DNA from 3 places in the Clostridium pabulibutyricum genome. Region 1 is predicted to be linked to each of the others. Evidence: riboswitches for the same ligand, from Rfam matches in the RefSeq annotation. Region 1 holds a riboswitch; each other region holds the start of a gene.
What was found. Region 1 has a riboswitch for S-adenosylmethionine ahead of AC4CVH_RS09980 (O-acetylhomoserine aminocarboxypropyltransferase/cysteine synthase family protein). Riboswitches for the same ligand answer to the same signal wherever they lie in the genome.

Region 2: linked by a shared signal. The riboswitch ahead of metK (methionine adenosyltransferase) and the one ahead of AC4CVH_RS09980 (O-acetylhomoserine aminocarboxypropyltransferase/cysteine synthase family protein) in region 1 are both predicted to bind S-adenosylmethionine.
Region 3: linked by a shared signal. The riboswitch ahead of AC4CVH_RS04655 (YbaK/EbsC family protein) and the one ahead of AC4CVH_RS09980 (O-acetylhomoserine aminocarboxypropyltransferase/cysteine synthase family protein) in region 1 are both predicted to bind S-adenosylmethionine.

What each region holds. Positions count from the first base shown of each region.
Region 1 covers NZ_JBZAYZ010000008.1:67,773-72,395, forward strand. The annotation lists gene AC4CVH_RS09970 (DeoR/GlpR family DNA-binding transcription regulator) at 1-495, shown strand, start outside; partial or broken gene AC4CVH_RS09975 (NAD(P)-dependent alcohol dehydrogenase) at 540-791, opposite strand; gene AC4CVH_RS09980 (O-acetylhomoserine aminocarboxypropyltransferase/cysteine synthase family protein) at 1,291-2,574, opposite strand; SAM riboswitch class I at 2,649-2,754, opposite strand; gene AC4CVH_RS09985 (O-acetylhomoserine aminocarboxypropyltransferase/cysteine synthase family protein) at 2,836-4,065, opposite strand; gene AC4CVH_RS09990 (ferredoxin-like domain-containing protein) at 4,109-4,623, opposite strand, start outside.
Region 2 covers NZ_JBZAYZ010000009.1:27,591-32,213, forward strand. The annotation lists gene recD2 (SF1B family DNA helicase RecD2) at 1-1,155, opposite strand, end outside; gene metK (methionine adenosyltransferase) at 1,241-2,416, opposite strand; SAM riboswitch class I at 2,486-2,584, opposite strand; tRNA gene AC4CVH_RS10525 (tRNA-Tyr) at 2,628-2,712, opposite strand; tRNA gene AC4CVH_RS10530 (tRNA-Thr) at 2,718-2,793, opposite strand; tRNA gene AC4CVH_RS10535 (tRNA-Val) at 2,833-2,908, opposite strand; tRNA gene AC4CVH_RS10540 (tRNA-Tyr) at 2,917-3,001, opposite strand; tRNA gene AC4CVH_RS10545 (tRNA-Thr) at 3,007-3,082, opposite strand; gene yyaC (spore protease YyaC) at 3,372-3,914, shown strand; gene AC4CVH_RS10555 (rod shape-determining protein) at 3,965-4,623, opposite strand, start outside.
Region 3 covers NZ_JBZAYZ010000002.1:274,283-278,905, forward strand. The annotation lists gene AC4CVH_RS04645 (adenylyl-sulfate reductase subunit alpha) at 1-920, opposite strand, end outside; gene cysC (adenylyl-sulfate kinase) at 917-1,504, opposite strand; SAM riboswitch class I at 1,620-1,730, opposite strand; T-box leader at 1,767-2,000, opposite strand; gene AC4CVH_RS04655 (YbaK/EbsC family protein) at 2,099-2,563, opposite strand; SAM riboswitch class I at 2,648-2,752, opposite strand; gene carB (carbamoyl-phosphate synthase large subunit) at 2,826-4,623, opposite strand, start outside.

The sequences.
Region 1 (4,623 bases):
TCAGGTACTACTACATTGAATCTCGCAGACTTTCTCAAAGTCAAAAAAAATGTAACTGTAATAAGCAACAACCTTAATTTTATTAATAAATGCGTAAAGTATGAAAATTTGAATGTAATTTCAACTGGTGGAAATCTCATAAGAAAAGCAAATTCTTTTGTAGGTTCCGATACCATTGAACTTCTTAAAAAATATAACATAAACAAGGCTTTCATGGCTTCCACGGGAATATCAATAAAAAATGGCATAACAAACAGTTCAATGCAGGAATATGAGATAAAAAAACTTGTTGTACAAAAGAGTCATACTGTATACGTTCTTGTAGATCACTCAAAATTTGGGATTTCCTCTTTAATGACATATTGTTCCATGGATAACGTAGATTATATCATAACAGACAAAAAACCTCAGGATAATTACGTGGAATTCATTGAAAAGAACAACACTAATTTAATAATATCATCAAGTGACAAATACATGTCCATGCAAAAATGATTCATTAAATAAAAGAGCTGCCTCGGGCAGCTCTTTTATTTAATCTACAATATAACTACTGGTTTTATTAAATCCTTTGGCTTATTTTTCATAAGAAGAAGTGCTTCCTCTATATGGTCAAAACCATGGTACACATATGTAACAAGCTTTCCAGAATCAACACGATTGTGTCTTACAAGATCAATCAATCTCTCCATTCTTAGCCTTCCACCAGGACATAATCCACCTTTTATTGTCTTATGGGCCATTCCGCATCCCCATTCTTCTCTTGGTATTTCAAGATTTTCACTTTCACCCTCTATAAGTACAGTAGAGTGACTGTCTGAAATGCTAACTGCATATTTCTTAAGCCTCATCATGCATCTGCTTCAACCCAGTATATCCGAAAAACTGTATCTTGCTCTCATTCCAGTATATTTATTTACCATATTATATACCTTTTGAATATCTTTAAGCATTATAACTACAGCCAGCATTTTATCTTTTCCATCCCTTATCGGTGTGAAGCTTTTTTTATTTAGATATACCGTACCATCGGTATTTTCATATTCTGGTCTTGCTATTTGATCATAGATATGTTTCCAGATAATTTTCTATTGACTTTACGGCTGCAGCTACAAGACCCAGGGTATGTTTATATACAAACTGACGCTTGCATGTTAAATTAATCATCCCTTTTCCTCCAAAAGTAATCTATATATAGACATTATAGCATTTACAAGTATATTTATAAAAATCAGACCCATCCAATTTGGATAGGTCTGCTGTATCTAATTATTCTCTTTTAAAGTCATATCAAACTTTAGAAAGCGCCTGATTCAAATCATATATAAGATCGTCCGCACCTTCAACTCCTATTGAAAGTCTTATGAGATCCGGAGTTATCCCGGCTGCTCTCTGCTGCTCTTCATTAAGTTCTGCATGTGTTGTGCTTGCAGGATGGATTACAAGTGATTTTGCATCTGCCACATTTGCAAGGAGAGAGAAAAGTTCAAGACTGTTTATAAACTTCTTCCCTGCTTCAAGTCCTCCTTTTATACCAAAGGTGAAAATTGAACCTGCTCCCTTTGGCAAATACTTCTTTGCAAGCTCTTTGTATGGATTTCCTTCAAGTTCCGGATAGTTTACCCATGCAACTTTTGGATGGTTGCTTAAAAATTCAACTATTTTCCTTGTATTTTCTACATGTCTTTCAACTCTAAGCGAAAGTGATTCAAGTCCTAAAAGGAAATAAAATGCACTTTGTGGACTTAAGGTCGCTCCTGTATTTCTAAGCAGCTGTACTCTTGCTTTTGTTGCAAAAGCAGTAGGACCAAGATCTGCATATACAAGTCCGTTATAACTTTCATCAGGTGTTGTGAAATCAGGGAACTTTCCGCTTCCGGCCCAGTCGAATTTTCCTCCGTCCACTATTATTCCACCAAGAGTTGTTCCATGTCCTCCTATGAATTTTGTAGCGGAATGTACAACTACGTCTGCACCATATTCTATTGGTCTTACAAGATATGGGGTTCCAAATGTATTGTCTATGATAAAAGGTATTTTGTTGTCATGTGCTACATTTGCTACAGCCTCTATGTCAAGAATATTTATCTTTGGATTTCCTATCGTTTCTGCATAAACAGCTTTCGTCTTGTCATTTATGGCTTTTCTTATGTTTTCAGGATCATCGGGATCAACAAATACAACATCAATTCCAAGTTTTTTAAGTGTTACTGAAAACAACTCATATGTCCCACCGTACAAAGTGCTTGCTGCAACTATGTTGTCTCCTGCACTCGCAACATTCAAAACTGCATAAAGTATTGCTGCAAGTCCGGATGCTGTTGCAAGTCCTGCACTTCCGCCTTCAAGAGCTGCAACTCTCTTTTCAAATACATCTTCTGTTGGATTCATTATTCTTCCGTAAACATTTCCCGGTTTCTTAAGCTGAAAAAAATCAGCTGCCTCGTCTGCATCTTTAAAAACAAAAGATGTGGTTTGGTATATTGGAACCGCCCTTGCTCCTGTTGCAGGATCCGGTACCTGTCCTGCATGAACCTGTAATGTTTCAAATGACAATTTTCTCTCTTTGCTCATTCCTATCTCTCCTTTTTAATTAAAAAATAAAAACTTCCTACAGTGAAACTGTAAGAAGTAAGAATTATCAATGTTTCTCATCTTTCAGGTTTCACCTGCTGGAATTAGCACCGTCGAATAAAAATTCATTCAGGTTGCCGGACATCATAGGGCCAGTCCCTCCGCCTCTCTTGATAAGAAGTTCAATATTAAATTTGTATTAAATATATGTTTACTATACATTCTTGAATTTTAATTGTCAATATAAATTTCAAACTTTTTTTATATTTGTGAAAGTGCATTTTTTATATCTTCTTTTATGTCATCCGTATCTTCTATACCCACAGATAGTCTTACCAAGTCATCATACACACCCATCTGCTGTCTTTCCTTATCCGTGTTGTTTGCACATATTGTAGATGCCGGATGTATTATTATAGTTTTAGTATCACCTATATTCGTAAGATTCAATATAAGTTTTAAACTGTTTAAAAACTTATATGCCCTTTCCTTACTGCCAAGTCTAAACGTAAGTATACTCCCCGCACCCTTTTTATAATATTTCTCAGCAAGGCAATGATACTTCGAACTTTCAAGTCCAGGATAGTTTACCGCATCAACTTTATCCTGCTTCTCAAGATATCTCGCAATTTCAAGGGCATTTTTACAGTGTCTCTCCATCCTAAGTGAAAGAGTCTCAATTCCGGTTAAATTCAGAAAGGCTGTAGAAGGTGACATGGCAGGTCCTACATCTCTTCCTATCGTGTCTTTCAATTTTGCCGTAAATGCCATTTTCCCATACTGTTTTGCATAAGCTGCAAAGCCTTTATGCTTTGGACTTCTATATTTGCTACTTCCTCCGTCTATTATAATTCCACCTATTGAGTTGGACGTTCCATTTATATACTTGGAGGCAGAATGCACGACAATATCCACTCCATGCTCAAGAGGTCTTATAAGATAAGGAGTTGTTATTGTGGAATCCACTGCAAAAATTATATCATTTAGACTGCATATTCCAGCAATGCCTTCGATATCGAGTATATCAAGTTTCGGATTTCCTATGGTTTCTGCAAACACGAGCTTTGTATTTTCAGTTATCTCCTCTTGAAGTGACTCTCTTGTAATATCATCTAAAAATTTTACTTTTATGCCCAGCGAAGTAAGATTTCTTATAAGCGTATAAGTTCCTCCATACAATCCACTTGATGCAATTATTTCATCTCCTGGAGCAACTGTGTTCATTATTACAAGATAAATTGCACTCATTCCAGATGCTGCAGCTGTTGCAACAAATCCATTTTCAAGACTTGCCATTCTTCTTTCAAAGGACATTACCGTAGGATTTGACATCCTCGTATACGCATATCCCATAGCCTTTCCATTAAATATATTTTCAAGCTTTTCAGCGCTGGTATACGCATATGCATTCGTAAGGTACACCGGCGTATTTGTAGAACCGGTATAATCTATATTCAAATTTCCATGTATCAGTTTAGTATCGAATTTCATAATTTCACCTCAAATCTCAAAGGTACCCATAAAAAGATTCTATCTATTTCTTTTCTATTACAAGTAAATTGTATCCATCATAATTTTTGTCTATTGAAACTATCTTATGACCCTCTTTTTTAACACTTTCCGGAACATTGTTTATAGGATCTCCATCATCAATGTAAAATCCTTTTTTCTCGCCGGACCTTATTTTTGAAAGTTCAATTTTAACCTTGACAAAATTTATGGGACACTTTACTCCTCTGAAATCTACAACTTCAGTGTCATTTTCAGCTTCAGAATTGTTTTCAGTATTTACAGCTTTCGAAACTGTTTCATTTTCTTTTGCAAGTGTTATTTCAAGTTTTCCATCCAATGACTTATACATGTCATTTACTTTATTGAAAAGGTACTCAACTTCATCAATTTTATCTGAAATATCGTCTATATCCCCAATTTTAAAATCTATTAGAGTGTCAAATAAATCTTTAACCGATTTTTTCACATATCCTGCATTCACAAAGTTCTTTGCAAATTGTGCAAATATCTCCCTGTCCTTATTTGTATCAACCCCTC
Region 2 (4,623 bases), on a different contig from region 1:
TGCTTCTTTCCCTGTAGATTCGGACATTCTCTTTGCCGCCCTTCCGGTTGGAGCAGCCATCATAACCTTGAACCCAAGCTTTTCAAATATTCCAGTTATACAGTTTATTATAGTAGTCTTTCCGGTTCCAGGTCCCCCTGTTATTATCTCAACTCCATTTTCAAAGGCACCTTTTATGGCCTCTATCTGAGAAGCCGCAAATTCTATATTGCTGGCTTTTTCAAAATCACAAACTTCCTTTTCAATGTCAATTTCAATTTTATCATATTTGCTGAATTCAAGATAAAGTATTTTTTTTGTAACACTCAACTCACAATAATAGTACACAGGAAGAAAAACACATATTTTCTCCCCTGACTTTTCAAGTTTTAGCTTTCCTTTAAGCGAACTGTCATATATATTTTGTTCAACATCTTCTTTGTTCGTACCCATAAGGCTTTCAGCCTCAGACACAAGCTTTTCCAGCGGCATATACGTATTTCCGAAATTGCAAAACTTGTTTACCAAATATCTCAGTCCACTTTGAATTCTAAAAGGTGAATTTGCTTCTATACCGAGGCTTCTGGCTATCCTGTCTGCAATTTTAAAGCCTATCCCTGCTATCTCATCTGTTAAAACATATGGATTTTTCTTTACTGCATCAATAGATGACGCTCCAAATTTTTTATGTATTTTTACGCATTGATTTGCACTTATACCATATGTCTGAAGGAAAATCATTATATTTCTTACTTCACTTTGTTTTGAATAGGAATCACATATAAGATTTATCTTTTTCTGTCCTATCCCCTCTATTTCTCTAAGCCTGTCAATGTGATTATCCATTATATAAAGTGTCTCTTTGCCGAACTTTTCAACTATCTTTCTCGCAGTAACCGGACCTATTCCTGATATCGCCCCTGATGAAAGATATCTTTCAATGCCGACTGTAGTATCAGGTACAACTTCCTCGGAATATTTTATCTTGAACTGCTGGCCAAAATTAGGATGCAGAACCCACTCACCAGTAAGTTTCAAATTCTGTCCCTCCATAATAAACGGGAGGTTTCCCACTACTGTTACAATACCACTTTTATTTTTCAATTTGGCAACCACATATCCATTTTCATCATTATGAAATACTACATCATCTATAATTCCCTGTATTTCTTCCATAAAGCTCCCCTATTTCTCAAAATACTATTAATATATTTCATTATAACATATCAAAAGCACGTCCCTTAAAGGTACGTGCTTTTATTTACAAATATTTCTTTATATCATCTACTTTGTTCAATTGTTCCCAAGGTACATCCAAATCCGTTCTTCCAAAATGTCCATATGCCGCAACTTGTCTATATATAGGTCTTTTTAAATCAAGTTCTCTAATGATTGCACCCGGTCTTAAATCAAAGGTTTTATTTATTATATCAACAACCTTGTCATCCGATATTTTCCCCGTTCCAAATGTATCTACCGTTATAGACACAGGTTTTGCAACTCCTATGGCATAAGCAAGCTGTATCTCGAGTTTATCAGAAACACCTGCTGCAACAAGATTTTTTGCCACCCATCTTGCAGCATATGCTGCCGATCTGTCAACTTTGGTTGGATCTTTTCCGGAAAATGCTCCTCCGCCGTGTCTTCCATATCCACCATAAGTATCTACTATTATCTTTCTTCCGGTAAGTCCCGAATCACCTTGAGGACCTCCTACGACAAATCTTCCTGTAGGATTTATAAAATATTTAGTATTCTCATCAAGAAACTTTGCAGGTATTATAGGTTTTATAACTTTTTCTATTATATCCTCTCTTATCTGCTCCTGAGTTACATGTGGATCATGCTGTGATGAAACTACAACCGTGTCTATTCTCACAGGCTTGTCATCTTCGTATTCTACAGTAACCTGAGTCTTTCCATCAGGCCTCAAATATGAAAGTGTACCGTCTTTTCTTACATCAGCCAACTTTTTTGAAAGTTTATGAGCCATATTTATTGGAAGAGGCATATATTCCGGAGTTTCGTTTGTAGCAAATCCAAACATCATTCCCTGATCTCCGGCACCTACTGCATCTACTTTGTCCATTTCTCCTGATTTAGCCTCAAAAGCTTCATTTACTCCCATTGCTATATCCGAAGACTGCTCATCTATTGAAGATATTACAGAACAAGTATCACAATCAAAACCGTATTTAGCTCTAGTATAACCTATTTCTTTTACAGTTTTTCTGACTATCTTTGGAATGTCAACATAGCACTTAGTTGATATTTCTCCCATAATCATAATCATCCCTGTAGTAGTCACTGTTTCACAAGCTACTCTTCCATCAGGATCTTGTGCCAGTATGGAATCAAGTATTGCGTCTGATATCTGATCGCACATTTTATCTGGATGTCCTTCTGTAACCGACTCAGAAGTGAATAACTTTCTCATATAATTTTACCTCCATCTGTATAAAATAAAAAACCTCTTCATAAGAAGAGGTCAATAAACATATCAACTCTCTTATCTCGCAGAAAAACTGCAGGAATTGGCACCTTAGTAAAATTACTGGTTGCCGGGTTTCATAGGGCCCTTTCCCTCCACCTCTCTCGATAAGAGTTTTAAATTGTAAAATAAAAAACACCAACTAGTGTTTTTTATATGGTGGAGGAAGATGGATTCGAACCATCGAAGTCGATGACAACAGATTTACAGTCTGCCCCCTTTAGCCACTCGGGAATTCCTCCAAATTTGGTGCTGGCAGTAGGCATCGAACCCACGACCTACTGATTACAAGTCAGTTGCTCTACCATCTGAGCTATGCCAGCTTATTCACTTGTTACATTAAAACCAAAATCCATAATTAATGGTGGGCACAACAGGGCTCGAACCTGTGACCCTCTGCTTGTAAGGCAGATGCTCTCCCAGCTGAGCTATGCGCCCATAATACTTGGTGGAGGAAGATGGATTCGAACCATCGAAGTCGATGACAACAGATTTACAGTCTGCCCCCTTTAGCCACTCGGGAATTCCTCCAAATTTGGTGCTGGCAGTAGGCATCGAACCCACGACCTACTGATTACAAGTCAGTTGCTCTACCATCTGAGCTATGCCAGCCTATTCACTACTTTAAATCAACTGCCGTACAAAGCAGCAAATACATTAACGTATGTTAGTATAACGTGTAGTTGGCTTTTTTTCAAATTCTATTTTTTCTTATATTTTGATAAACATCCTTTATTTACTCTGTATTACTTGTTTTTTCTCACAAAATCATACCTTTGCAAGTGTCATTTTTTTTGTAGTATTCTAATTTGAATCAAGCAATCATATAGATTATATATGACTTTTTAAAAACACGGATCATACATGAAAAAATAAAAAGCTTAATCAAAGAGGTGACATTGTGAACAAAATAAAAGCAAAGTATACAAATCCATTGGTATATCACAAACTAGGGAATTTTTTAAAAGATTATATAAGTAAAAATACAATCCTAGTGTGTATCGGTACAGACAGATACATAGGTGACTGCCTTGGACCTATGGTAGGTACATTACTTACATATAAACATTTTCCTCTTCCTGTCTACGGTACAATACAAGAACCTATACATGCCCTGAATATCAATAGAAAACTTGATGAAATCAAATTGAAACACAAAAACTGTAACATTCTTGGGATAGATGCCTGCCTTGGTGATACTGAAAGTATAGGAGAAATCCAAATAAGGGATTTTCCTGTCCATCCTGGAAAAGGTGTTGGAAAATCACTTCCAAATGTCGGAGAGGCTTCCATAATAGGTATCGTGGATTCAAATGCAAATAGGAATTTGTTCAGCAGTTCCAACAACATACGTCTAAATCTTATTTTATCCATGTCAAAGGTAATCCTTGACTCATTGACACATGCATATAACCTATATGAAAACTCAGATAAAATATATTAGTTAAAAAATCTAACTTATTAGAAAATTTACTAATAAATTAGATTCTTAATTTAATCAATAATAGTTATATCATCTCCAGTAAACGTAATCTCCATTTTATCAAGATATTCAAGTACTTTTCCTGTTCCAAGAGCTACACATGATACTGCATCTTCTGCAACATACACAGGCACATTTGTAGTGTTGTGTATAAGATCATTCAATCCATTCAGCAAAGCTCCTCCTCCAGTCATTATAATGCCTTTATCTGCTATATCAGCAGCAAGTTCAGGAGGAGTTTTTTCAAGTACTGCATGAGTAGTATCGGCTATTGCATTTATAGTATCTTTAAGTGCCTCTCTCATCTCATCCGAGGTCACTCTTATATTTTTAGGAAGTCCAGTGACGAGATCTCTACCTCTTATTTCCATTCCATCATCACTTCCGTCAAATGCCGATCCTATATTTATCTTCAACTCTTCCGCAGTTCTTTCACCTATCATAAGTTTTCGCTGTTTTCTTATGAATTTCATTATTGCTTCATCAAACTTGTCTCCTGCAACTTTGATTGATGATCTAACTACAATTCCTCCGAGAGAAATAACTGCTACATCTGTTGTTCCACCACCTATATCAATTACCATATTCCCTTCCGGTTTGGTTATATCTATTCCTGCACCTATGGCGGCAGCAAGCGGCTCTTCTATTAAAAATACCTTTTTTGCCCCTG
Region 3 (4,623 bases), on a different contig from region 1:
GTTTCAACCATTTTGGAAATATGTTTTGTCCTTAAAAAACATGGCCCTCTCCCTATCTTATTTTCCATGACAGTTGAGTAGAGTCTATTTATAGTTGTAGGCTTTCCATACTTTAGAACATATTCCTCTCCATCTGAATTTATCTGGACAGCTTTTACTCCTTGTGCTATGGTTCCCGTAGGTGCTATAGTATCCTTGCACCTCAGTGCTATAAATCTCATTTCAAAAGTTGTCATCTCGGCACCAGCCCTTATTCCCATAGCATAGCCAGATCCAGTATTGAAAGGTGAATACCACATCTTGTGCCTTGAAAATCCTGGATTATTTGGCTTGTATATTCCTGAAGCTCCCCCCGCTGCACATATTACGGCTTTAGAATAAACCGCATAAAATTTATTCTTATCTACCGAAAATGCATATGCGCCTATAACTTTACCTCCTCTCGTAATATAATCTATGACATTTGTTTTATTCATGACATCTATATTTTTAGTATCCAGAACCTTGGAAGCAATTACAGGCTTAATATTTTCTCCATTTATTTTTATGCTTCTTCTTCCCCGTGTGACATACTTTCCTTCCGAATTTTTCAATATGGTTAACCCCATTTTTTCCATTTTAGACGTAACTTCATTTAATTTTTTAGCTACTGTATAAACGAGGTCTTCTCTCACAACTCCATTAAATTCATCTCTAACATAATCTACAAAAGACTCTGGAGTTTCATCTTCGTTTATATATGCATTAAGTGCATTTATTCCTGCTGCAAGACATCCGCTTCTTTTTATATTTGCTTTTTCCAGTATTAAAATCTTAGGTTTTTCAGGTGAATTTGCAGCCTCAAGAGCCGCAAAACACCCGGCTGCACCTCCACCTATTATTAAAATATCCGTAGAAACTTCTACAAGATCAAGTTTCACAAAAGCACCCCCTGTAAATAATTAACTATTTTCTTAACACATTCATCCGCAGTATTTAAATTAGTATCTATTACAATTTCAGGATTTTCCGGAAGTTCATAAACAGCACTTATACCTGTAAATTCGTTTATTTCACCTTTTACCGCCTTTTTGTAAAGCCCCTTTGGATCACGCTTTTTACACACTTCAACTGGACAACTTACATAAACTTCAATAAAATCCTTCAAAATAAGATTTCTAACCTTATTCCTATCTCTCTTAAATGGTGATACAAAGGTTGCAATTACAACTACTCCACAATCCACAAAAAGTTTGCAGAGTTCGGAAATTCTTCTTATATTTTCACTCCTGTCACCCTCCGAAAATCCAAGATCCGAATTAAGCCCGTGACGCACGTTATCTCCATCTAAAACATAGGTGAGTTTTCCCATACTGTACAGTTCTTTTTCAAGTAGTGCTGCAACTGTAGATTTTCCCGAACCTGACAAACCTGTAAACCATATAAGCTTTCCTTTTTGTCCAAGCAGATTTTCTCTCATTTTTCTATCTACAAACATTTTATGCCAAACTATATTATTTTCCATAACCACCCTCCCTTGTTTCATAAGCGATTCAATCTTTAATATAATTTATTACGACCATTTTCCGAAATGAAAAATGGTCGTAATAAATTTGAAAATAAATTTTTGCAATCCATCTTTCTTATCTTCCAGAAAAATCATTCCGTAGGAATTAACACCGATACACTCACATAAAAGTGCCGGTTGTCGGGTTTCACAGGGCCAGTCCCTCAACCTCTCTTGATAAGAATATATTATAATTTTAGATAAAAAAACTTCCGCCTCATACAGAGGCGGAAGTTTTTCCGCGGTTCCACTCTGTTTACTGTATCTTCAAGATACAATAACTCAAAATACATTATTCTACTGTTTTAACGTACAGCATCCGCATAAACCTACTTAATTTCAATTACAGAACTCATAAGCGCATTTTCCACTACTTAATCCTGAAATCTGTCTCAGCTAAAAGATTTCTCTCTTTAGGACTCCATAGTATACTTCTCTCAATCACAGTTTTGGTCTTATTTAATTTTGAACTTATTATACTTTTTAAATTATGGCTTGTCAAGAAATAAATTCAATTAATTATATAAAATAACTTTTATACATAAATTTGTTTTATGGATTATTGCATACATCAACCCACTCCCCATACACAAGTTTATACATTTTTAACGGCGAAATCTTAAGGGCATAATCTTTCGATCCTGCTGCTGGATAAACATATTCAAAGTCTTTTATAGAAAGATCCAAGTAAATTTTTACAGCATTTTTCAACCCAAACGGACAAAGTCCTCCTACTGGATGCCCTATTTCCTTCAAAACCATTTCACTTTCAAGCATTTTTGCCTTCACTTTAAAAGTATCTTTAAATTTTCTATTATTTACTTTTAGATCTCCGCGTACAACAACAAGTATATTCCGATCCTTCAGCTTGAAAGCCAGAGTCTTTGCTATGTACTTTGGCTCTGTATGTATCGTCTCTGCCGCCTGCTCAACAGTAGCTCCGCTATCATCTAGTTTAAAAACCGGATTTTTCAAACCTTTATCCTCAAAATATTTAATCACATTTTCCACACTCATAAGCACCATTTTCCTTTCTGATTAAAATATTAAAAACCTTCCTGCAGATAAATTCAGGAAGGTTTGAAATCATATCTCTTTTATTTCTCATCTTTCAGGTTTCACCTGCTGGAATTGGCACCGTTGAATATAAACTATTCAGGTTGCCGGGCATCATAGGGCCAGTCCCTCAGCCACTCTTGATAAGAGCGTATTAAATTTTAAAATTTGTTAAACAATTTTAGTATAAATTTTTGAAGTTGATTTGTCAATATGCTTAATTCTATATCAAATACTCCTTCATTGATCTATAATCTATTTTTTCACCTGATTTTTCTATTTTTACACAAAGCGCATACACTTTCGCAGTATCAAGGCACGTAAAGAGCACTCTATCGTGTACTAAAGAAACATATCTTAGCTTAAATCCATATGTTTCCCCATTGTACCCGGTGGTTACAGTATTTATTACAATATCTATCTTTTTATCGCGTATTTTATCAAGTGCATCTTCTATATCAAGCTCACTGCAGGCTACCTTATTGTCATTTAGAAATTCCCACGTTCCACGTGATGCGTATATAGAAAATCCAAGTGCCTTATATGTCCTGCTTATCTCAAGTACATCTTTCTTATCCCTGTCGTTTACCGATATATAAATGTTTCCTCCCGTATAAACCTTCACACCTGCTGCCTTGAATGCCTTATACATTGCTTTTTCTTTATTGAAATCAACTCCAAGAACTTCTCCCGTTGATTTCATTTCAGGTGCAAGAGCTGGATCAACTCCTGGAAGTTTTTTATTTGAAAATACAGGCATCTTCACTGCATGTATTTTATTGTATTTATACATATCCCTCTTATACCCAAACTCTCTTATACTTTTCCCAAGCATTACAGAGACTGCTATTTTTATCATCGGTATGTCTGTAACCTTACTGAGAATAGGCACTGTTCTGGATGCTCTCGGATTAACCTCGATTACATAAATTTTACTTCCATCAAACGCATATTGAACATTTAAAAGTCCAACAACATTCAATCCTCTTGCTATTTTCAATGTATATTCCTCTATTTTTTCAAGCACTTCATCCGGCAGGCTTACAGTAGGATACATTGCTATGCTGTCTCCTGAATGCACCCCTGTTTTTTCAACATGTTCCATTACTCCTGGAATTATAATGTCTACCCCGTCGGATATTGCATCAACTTCAATTTCTTTTCCAACTATATATTTATCTACAAGTACAGGGTACTCTTTTGAAAGATTTACTGCCTCATTTAAATACTTTGACAGTTCAGCATCACTGTAAACAACTTTCATGGCCCTTCCACCTATAACGTAAGAAGGCCTTACAATTACAGGATATCCTATTTTTTCAACGAGATTTCTAGCTTCTTCGATGCTTGACACAGAGCCTCCAATAGGAGAATCTATGTCAAGTTTTTCAAGCAGCACTCTAAATTTCTCCCTGTCTTCAGCAAAATCTATTGATTCAAAAGATGTTCCAAGAATATTTATTCCTCTGTCATTAAGTTTTTTTGCAAGATTCAATGCAGTTTGGCCTCCAAATTGAACAATTACGCCATATACATTTTCTTCATTTATGACATTCATCACATCATCTATATAAAGAGGTTCAAAATAAAGCTTGTCTGAAACATCAAAATCCGTACTTACCGTTTCAGGGTTGTTGTTTATTATAATCGCTTCAAGTCCGGCATCTTTTATTGCCCATACACCATTTACACAACAATAATCAAATTCTATGCCCTGCCCAATTCTTATAGGTCCTGAACCTATGACAAGTACTTTCTTGTTGTTTGAAACCACATTATCACTTTCAAGGTCATAACATGAATAATAATAAGAAGTTTTCGCCTCGAATTCACCGCTGCATGTATCTACCATCTTGTATACTGATTTTATGCCGTTTATATCTCTAAGTTTTTTCAAATCACACAATTTCATTCCTATAAGTTCGCATATATACTCGTCTGTAAATCCCATTATTTCAGCCTGACTTATTGTCTCTGCATTCGGAACATTTGCTGTCAGCTTGTTTTCCATATCAACTATA